DNA from 3 places in the Clostridium lapidicellarium genome. Region 1 is predicted to be linked to each of the others. Evidence: riboswitches for the same ligand, from Rfam matches in the RefSeq annotation. Region 1 holds a riboswitch; each other region holds the start of a gene.
The links. Region 1 has a riboswitch for thiamine pyrophosphate ahead of thiC (phosphomethylpyrimidine synthase ThiC). Riboswitches for the same ligand answer to the same signal wherever they lie in the genome.
Positions count from the first base shown of each region.

Region 2: it holds a riboswitch for thiamine pyrophosphate, as region 1 does, so the genes downstream of both, tenA (thiaminase II) here and thiC (phosphomethylpyrimidine synthase ThiC) in region 1, are expected to answer to the same signal.
Region 3: it holds a riboswitch for thiamine pyrophosphate, as region 1 does, so the genes downstream of both, thiD (bifunctional hydroxymethylpyrimidine kinase/phosphomethylpyrimidine kinase) here and thiC (phosphomethylpyrimidine synthase ThiC) in region 1, are expected to answer to the same signal.

Region 1 is NZ_JBGFFE010000029.1:21,782-25,871, reverse strand. Features, by position in the region: gene AB8S09_RS14310 (thiazole synthase) at 1-230, opposite strand, end outside; gene thiS (sulfur carrier protein ThiS) at 288-521, opposite strand; gene thiC (phosphomethylpyrimidine synthase ThiC) at 511-1,824, opposite strand; TPP riboswitch at 1,910-2,017, opposite strand; TPP riboswitch at 2,069-2,168, opposite strand; gene AB8S09_RS14295 (G1 family glutamic endopeptidase) at 2,237-3,175, opposite strand; gene AB8S09_RS14290 (HAD-IIA family hydrolase) at 3,382-4,090, shown strand, end outside.
Region 2 is NZ_JBGFFE010000014.1:7,197-11,286, reverse strand. Features, by position in the region: gene AB8S09_RS10090 (ABC transporter permease) at 1-33, opposite strand, end outside; gene AB8S09_RS10085 (ABC transporter ATP-binding protein) at 30-785, opposite strand; gene tenA (thiaminase II) at 795-1,454, opposite strand; TPP riboswitch at 1,589-1,701, opposite strand; gene AB8S09_RS10075 (ABC transporter ATP-binding protein) at 1,777-2,385, opposite strand; gene AB8S09_RS10070 (ABC transporter permease) at 2,400-3,155, opposite strand; gene AB8S09_RS10065 (ABC transporter substrate-binding protein) at 3,118-4,090, opposite strand, start outside.
Region 3 is NZ_JBGFFE010000010.1:65,583-69,672, reverse strand. Features, by position in the region: gene AB8S09_RS08620 (amino acid ABC transporter substrate-binding protein) at 1-142, opposite strand, end outside; gene thiE (thiamine phosphate synthase) at 334-945, opposite strand; gene thiM (hydroxyethylthiazole kinase) at 936-1,745, opposite strand; gene thiD (bifunctional hydroxymethylpyrimidine kinase/phosphomethylpyrimidine kinase) at 1,790-2,593, opposite strand; TPP riboswitch at 2,660-2,763, opposite strand; gene AB8S09_RS08600 (amino acid permease) at 2,839-4,090, opposite strand, start outside.

The sequences.
Region 1 (4,090 bases):
TTTCTTGCACCGGATGTATTTGCCACGAGTATGCAGCTTTTATCTATGAAATTCAATATATTGTCATCCGGGTCCGTAGCATGGATATCTACACGTCTCAGCGCTACAGTTATAATCTGTGCACTGGAGCTTTTTATGATGTCAGGCACTATTTTGTTTGAAGTAAATTTACCAGTTCCAATAAAAAATCTGCTTTTTATCTTTTTATTTGCTATTGTAAGTTCATCCATAAATTAAAATCTCCTTTTATTTGATCTGTTTGTATGACAATGTAACATATAAAATATTTAACCACCTCCAACATAGCGTATAATTTCCACCTTGGAGCTGCTTGAGAGCTTTTTGGATTTATACTGCTCTTTGTCTACCAGTTCCAAATCCACTTCAACTGCTACTGTTTCCGCATTTATGTTTAATTTATCAAGTAATTGAGATACAGTCATACCTGAAGCAAGATCCATCTTTTCTCCGTTTACAAACATTTTTCCACCTTCTTTCCAAAAGCAGTTTTTAGTCGTCATCCCGAAGTATATTTATGTTTTTACCTTCCATGACTTTGTTCATATTTCTTACGGCACACATTTTACCGCACATGGTGCAGGTTTTTTTATCTTCTGGCATTGAACTTTCCCTATATTTTTTGGCTTTTTCAGGATCTATTGAAACAGCAAATATCTTGTCCCAATCAAGCTTTCTCCTGGCTTGAGCCATTTCATTGTCCCAGTCTCTTGCACCTTTGATTCCATTTGCAATATCTGCGGCATGTGCAGCTATTTTTGCAGCTATGATTCCGTCTTTCATATCTTGAAGGTCGGGAAGCCTCAAGTGTTCAGCAGGGGTTACATAACACAGGAAATCCGCCCCGTGAGCCGCCGCAATGGCACCACCTATGGCACTTGTAATGTGATCGTATCCAGGAGCTATGTCCGTCACTATTGGACCGAGTACATAAAAGGGGGCATCATGACACAGCTTTTTTTCAAGCTCCATGTTGGCTTCTATTTCGTTTAATGCCATATGACCCGGACCTTCTATCATTACCTGTACATTTCTTTTCCAGGCTCTTTTTGCAAGTTCGCTTAAAGTCATTAGCTCCTTTACCTGGCTTGGATCCGTAGAATCTTTTATACATCCGGATCTGCATGCATCTCCCAAACTTATGGTCACATCGTATTTCTCACATATGTCAAGAACTCTGTCAAAGTATTCATAAAAGGGGTTCTCTCTGTTGTTCAAATTCATCCAGGCATAGAGTAAACTTCCCCCTCTCGATACAAAATTCATAAGTCTTGGATTTCTCTTGAATACTTGTGCAGTTTCTCTGTTTATTCCAGCATGGATAGTCATAAAATCAACGCCGTCTTTTGCATGGGTTTCTATTACGTTAAGGAGTTCTTCAGCAGTTATGTCTTTCAATTCTTTGTCATAAAAACCAACTGCATCATAAATCGGGACAGTACCTATCATGGCAGGGGACATGGCTATTAATTTACTCCTGAATTCTCTTGTCTTTCCAAAGCAGCTGAGATCCATGATGGCTTCGGCCTTCATGTCTATTGCTTTTTTTACTTTGTCAAGTTCCAGGTTTACATTGGAGCAGTCTTTTGAAATGCCGAGGTTGACATTTATTTTCGTCTTCAGTCCTTTTCCCACACCTTCTGCACTTAATTTTTTGTGGTTTTTGTTGGCAGGGATGACAACTCTGCCCCTGGACATGCGATACATGAGATCACTCACATCCATCTTTTCTTTCTTGGCTACAGTTTGTATTTCCTTGGTGGCTATACCTTTTTTAGCTGCATCCATTTGAGTTGTATAATTCATTTTTTATCATTCTCCTTTTAATTTAATATATAAAAAATGAGAAGCAAAATGCTTCTCGTAGGGTAATTAAAACTTTACATGTTTTAAGACGGCATAAATTATCCCTACGTTGGCATTATCCAAATCAGGTTATGAGGGTAAAAGATAACATCTTATTCTCAGCCCATTGATACAGGCTCCCCTATAACATAATATTTGATTTTTTAAAAAAAGGAGTGTTTGCATGCAAACACTCCCTGAATATACATATTAAGCATTTGATTCCTTACGGTAGTGTTAACTACATCAAGTTCAAAGAGTCAGGTTCAACCTTCTCAACCATATTGGTTCCTCCACAAACAATTTTATTTTCTTTTATTGACTTTAATATAACATAAATTACATGTGAAATCAAGATATATGTCACAGAATATTAATAGCCAACTGCTGACGATGGTTGTCTGAAATTAGGATAACCACCTGGGTGTCTAGAAATATGCCTTGGAAAATCAATAGATCTGCGTCTGAAATTTTGAGCGTTATTGTTATAGCTTGAATTGGTAGTTGTGGTAAATGATTCGCCGTCTGTGCCAATTTCAGAAGGATAGATCGCGATGTTTCCACTGCCTGATATCATGGCAACAGGATGGACGTTGTTGCTGGAATTTTTCAAAGAGTTTTCATTGACTTTGGCCGATTGATATTTTACCGTATCGGTATTTGCCAATGGAAGCAGCTGGTTGTACTGGTTAGAAGGATCTTCGCTTATCCATTCTGCCGATGTACCAATTCCCTGTTCATAGGAAGAATCGAGTTCTGTGGATATGGTCTTAGTTTCTACCTTACCATCGGGTTCAGCTGCAGTAAATGTTAAATTCCATGTGGAATCTGAAACTTTGGATATACTTACATTAATGACTGATCCCATGGGAATGCTCAGTATATTTTGAGCAGCATACGGAAGCTTTTCCCAGAAAACTTCTGCAGTAGGTTGTCCATTTTTTATTTCCTCTATAGTTCCAATCTGGAGAAGATCTTCAGAATTTACCCCTCCAAGACCTATCCACTGTGCAGCTGAAGCACTTTGCCTGCTGCTTGAAATTCCAGGTACTGTCCAACTTCCGGAAATACTTGTATAGCTGCTGCCTTTAGACATAGGTACAGATATATATCCTGCCCAATTACCGGATTTTTCAGTATTGGATGGAAGATTCGCGGTATTTACAGCACCGCGCTGCTGGTAGTCCTGAATCGAATGGATTGTAATACCATTGTTGAATTGTTCTTTTGCAATTACAGGACCGGGTACACTTCCCAATATCATAAATAATGCCAGCAGCAGGATCTGCAGCCTTTTTAAAATATTCTTCATTAGATGGTTTTCCCTCCCTTTATATTTATATCAAATTTATTTACTATTTATAGTTTCTCGCTGGCATATTACAAAACCGTGTTAATAATATTGCCATATTGTAAATTTTTTTGAATGAATATGATACTGCGGGATTATGCTATAATAAATTTAATGATGGATATAAGACTCAATGGATGAGAATAAATTTTGAAGGAGGAGTTACCGTGATAGCTGATAAATTTGATGTGTTTTTATTTGATTTGGATGGGGTCATTTACATAGAGGGTAGTCCTCTTCCGGGAGCAGTGGAATCCCTTAAGATCCTTCGTGAAATGGGAAAGACAATTAGATTTTTGACAAACAATCCCTGCACGACGCAGAAAAAAATGGTAGAACGTCTGAAAAAAATTGGGATAGAGGCACATATTGAAGAGATAATTACTGCGGGCCAGGTGACGGCCCAGTATCTAGAAAGGGAGAATATAAAAACTGCATTTATCCTTGGAGATGAGAATTTAAAATGGGAATGCAAACAGGCAGGTATTGAAATTGACAGTATAATTAACGCAGAGGCGGTTGTAGTTGGGTGGGACGATTCACTGTGTTTTGGGGATATTAAAAAGGCAGTACAATTGATTGATAACGGTGCAAAATTTATTGGGACAAATATCGATAGAAATTTTCCAGGTAAAAAGGGTCTGCTTCCAGCAGCCGGGGCAATTGTGAAGGCTGTTTGGACGGCGTCGGAAAAGAAACCTATAATTATAGGAAAACCCTATCCATATATGTTTAGAAAAGCTCTTGAAGATTTAAAGGCATCCTCCAAAACAATAATGATAGGGGACAACTATTTTAGTGATATTTTAGGAGCCCATCAGACGGGAATATCAGCTGTCTTAATATCTGAAGGGAAAGCGAATAAATTCCCTTCAG
Region 2 (4,090 bases), on a different contig from region 1:
GCTTATTATTATGGAGGATCTATATTTTTTCAAAATTTTGCCCCCTTTTTAAGTTCTTCTATAAGTTTTGATTTTACTTTCAGAATATCAGGAGTATCAATCATATCTCTTTTTCTTGGATAACCCAGATTCATCTTTATTTCCTTGAATTTTCTTATGGGGCTTCCATCCGTCACAAATATTCTAGTAGATAAAAAAAGAGCTTCTTCCACATCATGAGTTATAAACAATATGGTTTTATTCAGTTTTGACCACTTATCCAGAAGCCACTCCTGCATTGAAAGCCTCGTTATCGCATCTAATGCACTAAAAGGTTCATCCAAAAGAAGTACCTTAGAACCTGTAAGAAGAGTTCTCGTAAAAGACACCCTCTGGCGCATACCACCTGACAAATCCTTCGGAAATTTATCCTTATACTTTTCCAGGCCAAAATCCTGAAGCATTTTTTCCGCTTCATGCCTGGCCTTTTTTATATCTCCACCCTTGATTTCAAGAGGCAGTGAAGAATTTTGAAGTATAGTTCTCCAGGGTATCAAAAGATCATTCTGGGGCATATACCCTATATAGCCTCCTTTTAAAGTATTTATATTTCTGCCTTCCAGGAATATATCACCTTCAAATGGTTTCTCCAATTTGCAAATAAGCCTGAATATAGTACTCTTGCCGCATCCGCTGGGACCCACTATGCTTATAAATTCACCTTTATTTACCTTGAAACTCAGATTTTTTATTATGAAATCAGGGTCTTCGTCATATTTAAAACTTATATTTTTAAATTCCAGCATAATTACAAATTACATCCCCTTATTGTATGCCATATCCCAAAACATGCTTTCATATTTACTGGTATTTATAAAAATTTTCTCCAGTTCCTTAAATTTATTTTCAGATATATTCACAGTCAGCCTGTCGATTAAATCAATCAACCACTTAGTTTCTCTTTCATAGTCTTTTGAAGAGTACCCCCTTATCCACTGTCCATAAAAATTATTTTCAACAGCTCCTTTTATTTTGCTCAGCTTACTGCCAATTAAGAAATAACTCCACATACAGGCCAGCAGGGAAGCCGTTAAATTAGTCAAATCTCCCAGCTGTGAAACCGACAACATGTAATTCGTGTAGGAAATATTCTCCATACTAGCTTCGGTATTCTCTATATCCTTTCTTGTAATACCAAGTCTTCTCATATAGCTCCTGTGTATATCCATCTCGCCGTTCAATATATTGTCCACCATCTTTGAAAAGCCCTGCATAGTTCTCTCATCCTTGGCTTTGACTATTCCAAGTGCATATATTTTTACATAATCCAGAAGATATATGTAGTCCTGAATCATGTAAAACTTAAATTTATCCACTTTCAAACTTCCATCTGCCATTCCCTTTATAAAGGGATGTCTGTAATAAGAGTCCCATATAGTATTTACACTTTTGTATAATCTTGCAGATGTTTTCATATAACCACCCCATTTACAATTTACAGTTGATAATTAACAATTGACAACTATCAACTGCTAATTGTCAATTGATATTAATATTGTTCGGATAAAAAAGGTACAAACTCTCAAATGTTTGTACCTTTATTTGGCTAACTTAAAATGTAACCTCTTCCTACGCTGGCATTAACCAGATCAGGTACAATTTAGGGTCTAAGAATTAAATTCCTACTCTCAGCCAGTAACACCAGCACCCCCGGGATCATTGTAAAATTATTTGATTTTACACTTCCAAACCAACACTCATAATACTACAACAATTAAAATTAATCAATGCCCCCATTCAATCCAGTGAATAAATTATATCTCCCAGTTTGTTCGCCTCTTCCTTATCATGAGTTACCAATATAACTGTTCTTTTATTTTCCCTGTAGAGCAATAAAAACTTATTTATTATGTCACCCTTTAATCTACTATCCAGCCCTTTAAAAGGTTCATCCATCAAAAGCAAATCACTATCATAGGCAAAAGCTCTGGCAAGCGCAACCCTTCTCTTCATACCTCCGCTTAGCTCCCGGGGAAATTTATCTCTGCAGTCCCACAATTCAACCATATTCAAAAATCTATTTACGGTTGATTGGACCTTATTTTTATTCATATTGGACTTCAATACAAAAGCCACATTTTCATATACATCAAGATGTGAAATAAGCCTGTCTTCCTGAAAAACATAGGATATTTTATTGCTCTGCAAATATACCTCTCCATTATAATCTTTTTCAATTCCACTTATAATGTTTAAAAGAGTAGTTTTTCCACAGCCGGAAGGTCCAAATACAACCGTAATTCTATCCTTTAAAAAGTTGAGACTCAAATCCGTAAATACAGACAATTTGCCATAGGATTTATTCAAATTCCTAATTATAACTTCATATCTATCGTCATCTTTCATAAAAAATATCCTCTCTAGATCGCACAATTTTTGGATAAATAATACTTGAATATCTTTTCAAAAGTGAAACTCAGTATAACAACTACAATAGTCCATGCAAACAACTCGGGAGTTTCAAGGGTTGTCTTAGAATTTAAAATATTCAATCCTATGGAGTAATTAGGTGTACTCAATACCTCTGAGGCCACCGATACTTTCCATCCAATTCCAAGACACATCAATATGCCAGATACAATATAATTTTTTATGCTGGGAAGATATATGTCTTTCAGCAGATACTTCCCTTTGACTTTATATACATTTGCCATCTGAATCAAACCTTTATCCACCGATTTTATTCCCTGAATAACATTTGTGTATACTATGGGAAAACATATTAAAATAGCTGTAAAAATAACCACATGGGATGAAGTAAACCAAATCAAGGCTATAATAATTATTGACATAACGGGAGTTGCCTTCATTGTAATTATAAGAGGATCCAAAATCTCCTCTACAAGTCTATTCAAACCTGCAATTACCCCCAATACAATGCCTATGACTATTGATATCAAAATTCCTAAAATCACCCTCACTATGCTGCTAAATACACTTTTCCAGAAATAAGTTCCCCGTGCAAGAATAAAAAGTGTTTTTATAACTTCAAAAGGCGATGGGAGAATAAGCGAATTACCTATAAAAAGAGAGCAAAGCTCCCACACAAACAGCCAAAAAAGAAGTATGCATAATTTTTTAATTGCCGTTGTTTCCACTGTAATAGAAATTTTCATCTGGTATCTTTCCTCCAACGGATTTTGGATCGCTCTGGTATAAAACTTCATAAAATTTCTGAAGAATTTGCTTCCCATCTTTCGCATTTATAAAGACCATATTACTCCTCGGTATAGCCATTTCAGCAACTTTGGCCTTTGGTAATATACCATATTTTTGAATCAGTTTTCCAGCCTCTGATTTGTTTGAATTTACAAAATTAACGGAATCTTTATATTTACTTAAAAACTTATCTAAATCTTTTCCCCTTTTATCTATAAATGATTTTCTGAAAACAATAGTACCCATAGCCAGCTTACTTTGTCCACCCGAAGCTTTATTCCATTCTTCAGTTAAATTTATAGGTACCTGCAGGCTTTTGTCCTTCATTTTTACAGTAGTTACAAAAGGTTCCGGCAGTACTGCCAAATTGACTTTTTGGGACGACACTGCCGCTGCCAAATCACTGTGATTCATTTTATAATCTACAATTACATCTTTTCCCGGTTCAAGTCCATTTTTTCTCAATATGTAATTCAATATGAATTCAGGAGCAGCACCCTTATCACTGGAATAAATGGTTTTTCCTCTCAAATCCGCTATATTTTTCACTGCACTGCCATTTTCCACAATGTATAAAACGCCCAGGGTGTTTATGCCGACCACTTTAACCGCACCTTTAGTCTTATTGTATAAAATAGAAGCCAGGTTTGAAGGAACCGCTGCCCCGTCTAACTCTCCATTTATAAGTTTAGAGGTTATTTGATCCGGTGAATCATATAAAGTTATGTTATAATCCTGTTTGTCTTCCATAAGTTTTGCCATTCCCATTCCAGTAGGACCTTTCAGAGCCGCAATCCTTATGGCCTGATTTTTGGAATTGTCAGACGAAGTACTGTCCGTACTGCCGGAGCAGCCTGCTGCAAATAAAGTGGATATTACAAGCACTAAAGCC
Region 3 (4,090 bases), on a different contig from region 1:
TGTCGTCCAGGCCAACCACGAACTCTCCTTTTGATTTTATATCATTCCAGGATGTATTGGCTTTTGAAGATTGTCCACATCCGGAGAACAATGCGGCTGTGAAAAATATCAAAGCAGCTAAAATACCTAATTTTTTTTTCATTTTATTTGAACTCCTTTTATTATGTAATAATTACATCAACTATTATACTTTATCATGATAAATTTGTAAACTAATAAATCAAAAGTGGGAGGTCTCATATAAGTGTAGAGTATATAAAAAAATGAAGTGCTGTAAAATTATTTCTAAGAATAGTTTTACAGCACTTCATTCAGGGAATATTGTCAGGTTTATTATTTGACTAGTGATTGTGCAGCAGATTTTATGTCGTCTTTTCCTAAAATAGCAGAAATTACGGAAATACCGTCAACCCCTGTAGATAATACGTCCCTAAAGTTATGTTCATCAATTCCTCCTATGGCTACGGCAGGTATGTTTACACTGCTGTATATTTTACGAAGGCCCTCTATACCTATTGGAGTATCTATATCCTTTTTGGTCTTAGTGAAGAATACGCTTCCTATTCCGAGATAATCCGCACCATTTTTCTCTGCTTCTACAGCTTCTTCTACAGTACCTGCAGATATTCCTATTATTTTACCTTTTCCCAGTATTTTCCTTGCCATAGTCAGCGGCATATCGCTCTGACCGAGATGCACTCCGTCTGCATCTACGGCCTGGGCTATATCTAACCTGTCATTTATTATCAGGGGGACTTTGTAATGGCTGGTAACTTTTTTGACTTCCAGTGCTAGCTTGTAAAATTCCCTTGTAGAGGCACTTTTTTCTCTCAATTGAATTAGAGTGACACCGCCCAAAATTGCCTCTTCTACAGCTTTGGGCAAATTGGTATTTTTTAAAAGATTCCTGTCTGTAACCAGGTATAAGCTATAATTTATTTCCATGTTATTTTAGCACCTTCTTTTAATTTTTCTTCATTCAGCTGATATATGCAGTCCATGAGTTTGACTCTGAAACTTCCAGGTGCATTGGCTGCCTTAACAGCTTCTTCACCGGCTATGTTCATTGAGAGTATGGCACTTACGACAGCTGAAAATTTATCTTCAGAAGCTCCGCAGGCGGCCCCGCAGAGGGCACCCAGCATACAGCCGGATCCGGTGATTTTGGTAAACATTTCTGTCCCGTTTTCAATTATGGCACTTTTTCTGCCGTCTGATATAAAATCCTTTTTACCGGTGGCGGCAACTACACAGCTGCATTTTTTGGATAATGCTATGCAGCTCTCGAGGGCACCTTCTCCGGAATCTATTGAATCCACACCTCTTACATTGGCAGATTGTCCGGCTAAGGATTTAATTTCTCCTATGTTTCCCTTTATGACGTCAATTTTTCCAACCTGTGATATTCTATTTATGACTTGAATTTTTTTAACTGAGGCAGCACAAGCCACAGGATCCAGTATTACAGGCACATTGTGAATTTTTGCAGAAGTGCTGGCCAAGATCATGGCCTGTTCCTGTTCTTTGTTTAGAGTTCCCAAATTTATATACAGTGCAGATGATAATTTGACAAAATCAAAGACCTCGTCATAGGCTTCGCACATGGCAGGGGAAGCTCCGTAAGCCAAGAGAATGTTTGCACAGTCGTTTATAGTGACATAATTTGTAATACAGTGAACAAGTGGTACTTTATTTCTAACTTCTGATAATATTTTTGTTACTTTGTCTAAATTTGTACTACTCAAATTTTAACCTCCCTTAAATTTTGAAAATAATTATGAATTACAGTCTATTGGAAATCTATACCGGCTTTTTTATAAACTTCTATAAAATGTCCTACAGGACCAACACCGTGGCCTATGGAAAATGAATTTTCTATTGCCCTGGTTATATACTGCTTAGATAGATTCAATGCTTTTTCAGTGTCATAACCTTTAGCTAGGAAGGAAGCTATGGCAGAAGACAGGGTACATCCTGTTCCGTGGGTGTTTTTTGTATTTACTCTATGTCCTTTAAGAGTTAATATTTTATTTCTGCAGAGCAGTATGTCATTGGCATCGTTACACCTGTGGCCTCCTTTTACGAGAACATTTCCCGCACCTAGTTCCTTTATTTTAAAAGCTGCTTTTTCCATATCATTTTCGTTTTCAATTTTTAATCCGCTTAAAACTTCTGCCTCCGGTATGTTTGGAGTTACCACATCTGAAATCTCTACCATATTTTTTATAGCTGACTCGGCTTCGGGTTTCAGGAGGGAATATCCGCTTTTTGATATCATTACCGGATCAAGTACTATATTTTGAGCTTTATATTCTCTCAAAAGCTTTTTTATTACAAAGATAGTTTTACTGTTTGAAACCATTCCTATTTTTACCGCGTCTACCCTTATATCATCAAATATGGATCTTATTTGTGCCTCTACAATTTCGGGTGTTACATCCAATACATCCTGCACACCTATGGTGTTTTGAGCCGTGACGGCAGTAATTACACTCATCCCATATACGCCAAGTGCACTCATCGTTTTCAAATCGGCCTGTATTCCTGCCCCGCCTGAACTGTCAGAACCTGCAATTGTCAATACATTTTTCATTAAGAACACCTCTAATCAGATAATTTAAAAGGTGTATGCAGAAAAGCATACACCTAATAAACGCGAAATTATGTGAAATTACTTCCCTACGCCAGCTTTACCTGGATCAGGTTCAAAGGGTTAGAGAGCAGCTCTTCTCAGCTTAATAAAAAGCACCCCTACAAATTATTTTATTTTCATTTTTATTCTACTACAACGATAGGAGTTTGTAAATCAAACTAAATATTGTAGTTTGATTTTAAATTTTATTTTTCTTGATCCGATTCTTCTGATTCTTTAGATTTGAAATTCTTTTTATTTAATCCGAATATATAATAGCAGGCCAGTAAAATTGCAAACCAGATAGGTCCTACGATAAGGGCAACCATAGTATCTTTACCGAAGGCCAGCATTACTACGACAAAACCTAAAAATGCCAATACGATGTAGTTGAGATAAGGATATCCAAACATTGGGAAATGCAAATTTTTTACTTGATCTGGGGTAAGCCTTTTTCTAAACCTCAATTGTACTATTAATATTATAGCCCAAACCCAAATTGCACCAATTGTCGCTACACTTGTAACATAAGTGAATACCTTTCCAGGAAATAGAAAATTAAGAACAACTCCGATTAGAAGAAAAAGTGCTGAAACTATGATGCTGGTTGTTGGAACGTGAGTTTTGCCTAATTTGCTAAATGATTTTGGTGCCGTTCCTTGAAGAGAAAGATTGTACAGCATACGTCCAGTACTAAATATGCCGCTGTTACAGGAAGATAAAGCTGCAGTTAGCACTACAAAATTTATAATACCCGCTGCTGCAGATATGCCCATTTTGCTGAAGACTAAAACGAAGGGACTTCCACTTGTGCCAAGACTGTTCCATGGATAAAGACACATTATTACAAAGAGTGCTCCTACATAGAATATCAGTATTCTCCAGAAAACCTTGTTGATAGCTGATGGTATCGTTTTCTCAGGGTTTTTTGCCTCACCTGCTGTAACACCTATAAGCTCTGTGCCGAGATAAGCAAACATAACCATTGTTACTGAAACCACCGGTCCCCATATACCTTTTGGGAAAAATCCCCCATGTGTCCACAGATTTGAAATTCCAACAGGTTTTCCGGCATTGCCAATGCCAAATATAATCATAAGCAGGCCCATTACTATCATTGCGATGATTGTAACTACCTTGATAAGTGCAAACCAGAATTCAAATTCACCATAAGCTTTTACTGCAATCAGGTTTACACATGTCATTACTACGAGTGCTGCCAGTGCCGGAATCCACTGCGGCATAGTCGGAATCCAGAATTTAACGTATACACCTACAGCTGTGATTTCAGCCATACATGTTACTATCCACATAAACCAGTAGGTCCATCCTGTCATATATCCCGCCAGAGGTCCTATAAATTCATTGGCATAAGCGCTAAAAGATCCAGAAACAGGGTAAGAGGTGGCAATTTCACCCAGAGCTCTCATTATAACAAACATAGCTAGTCCTGATATT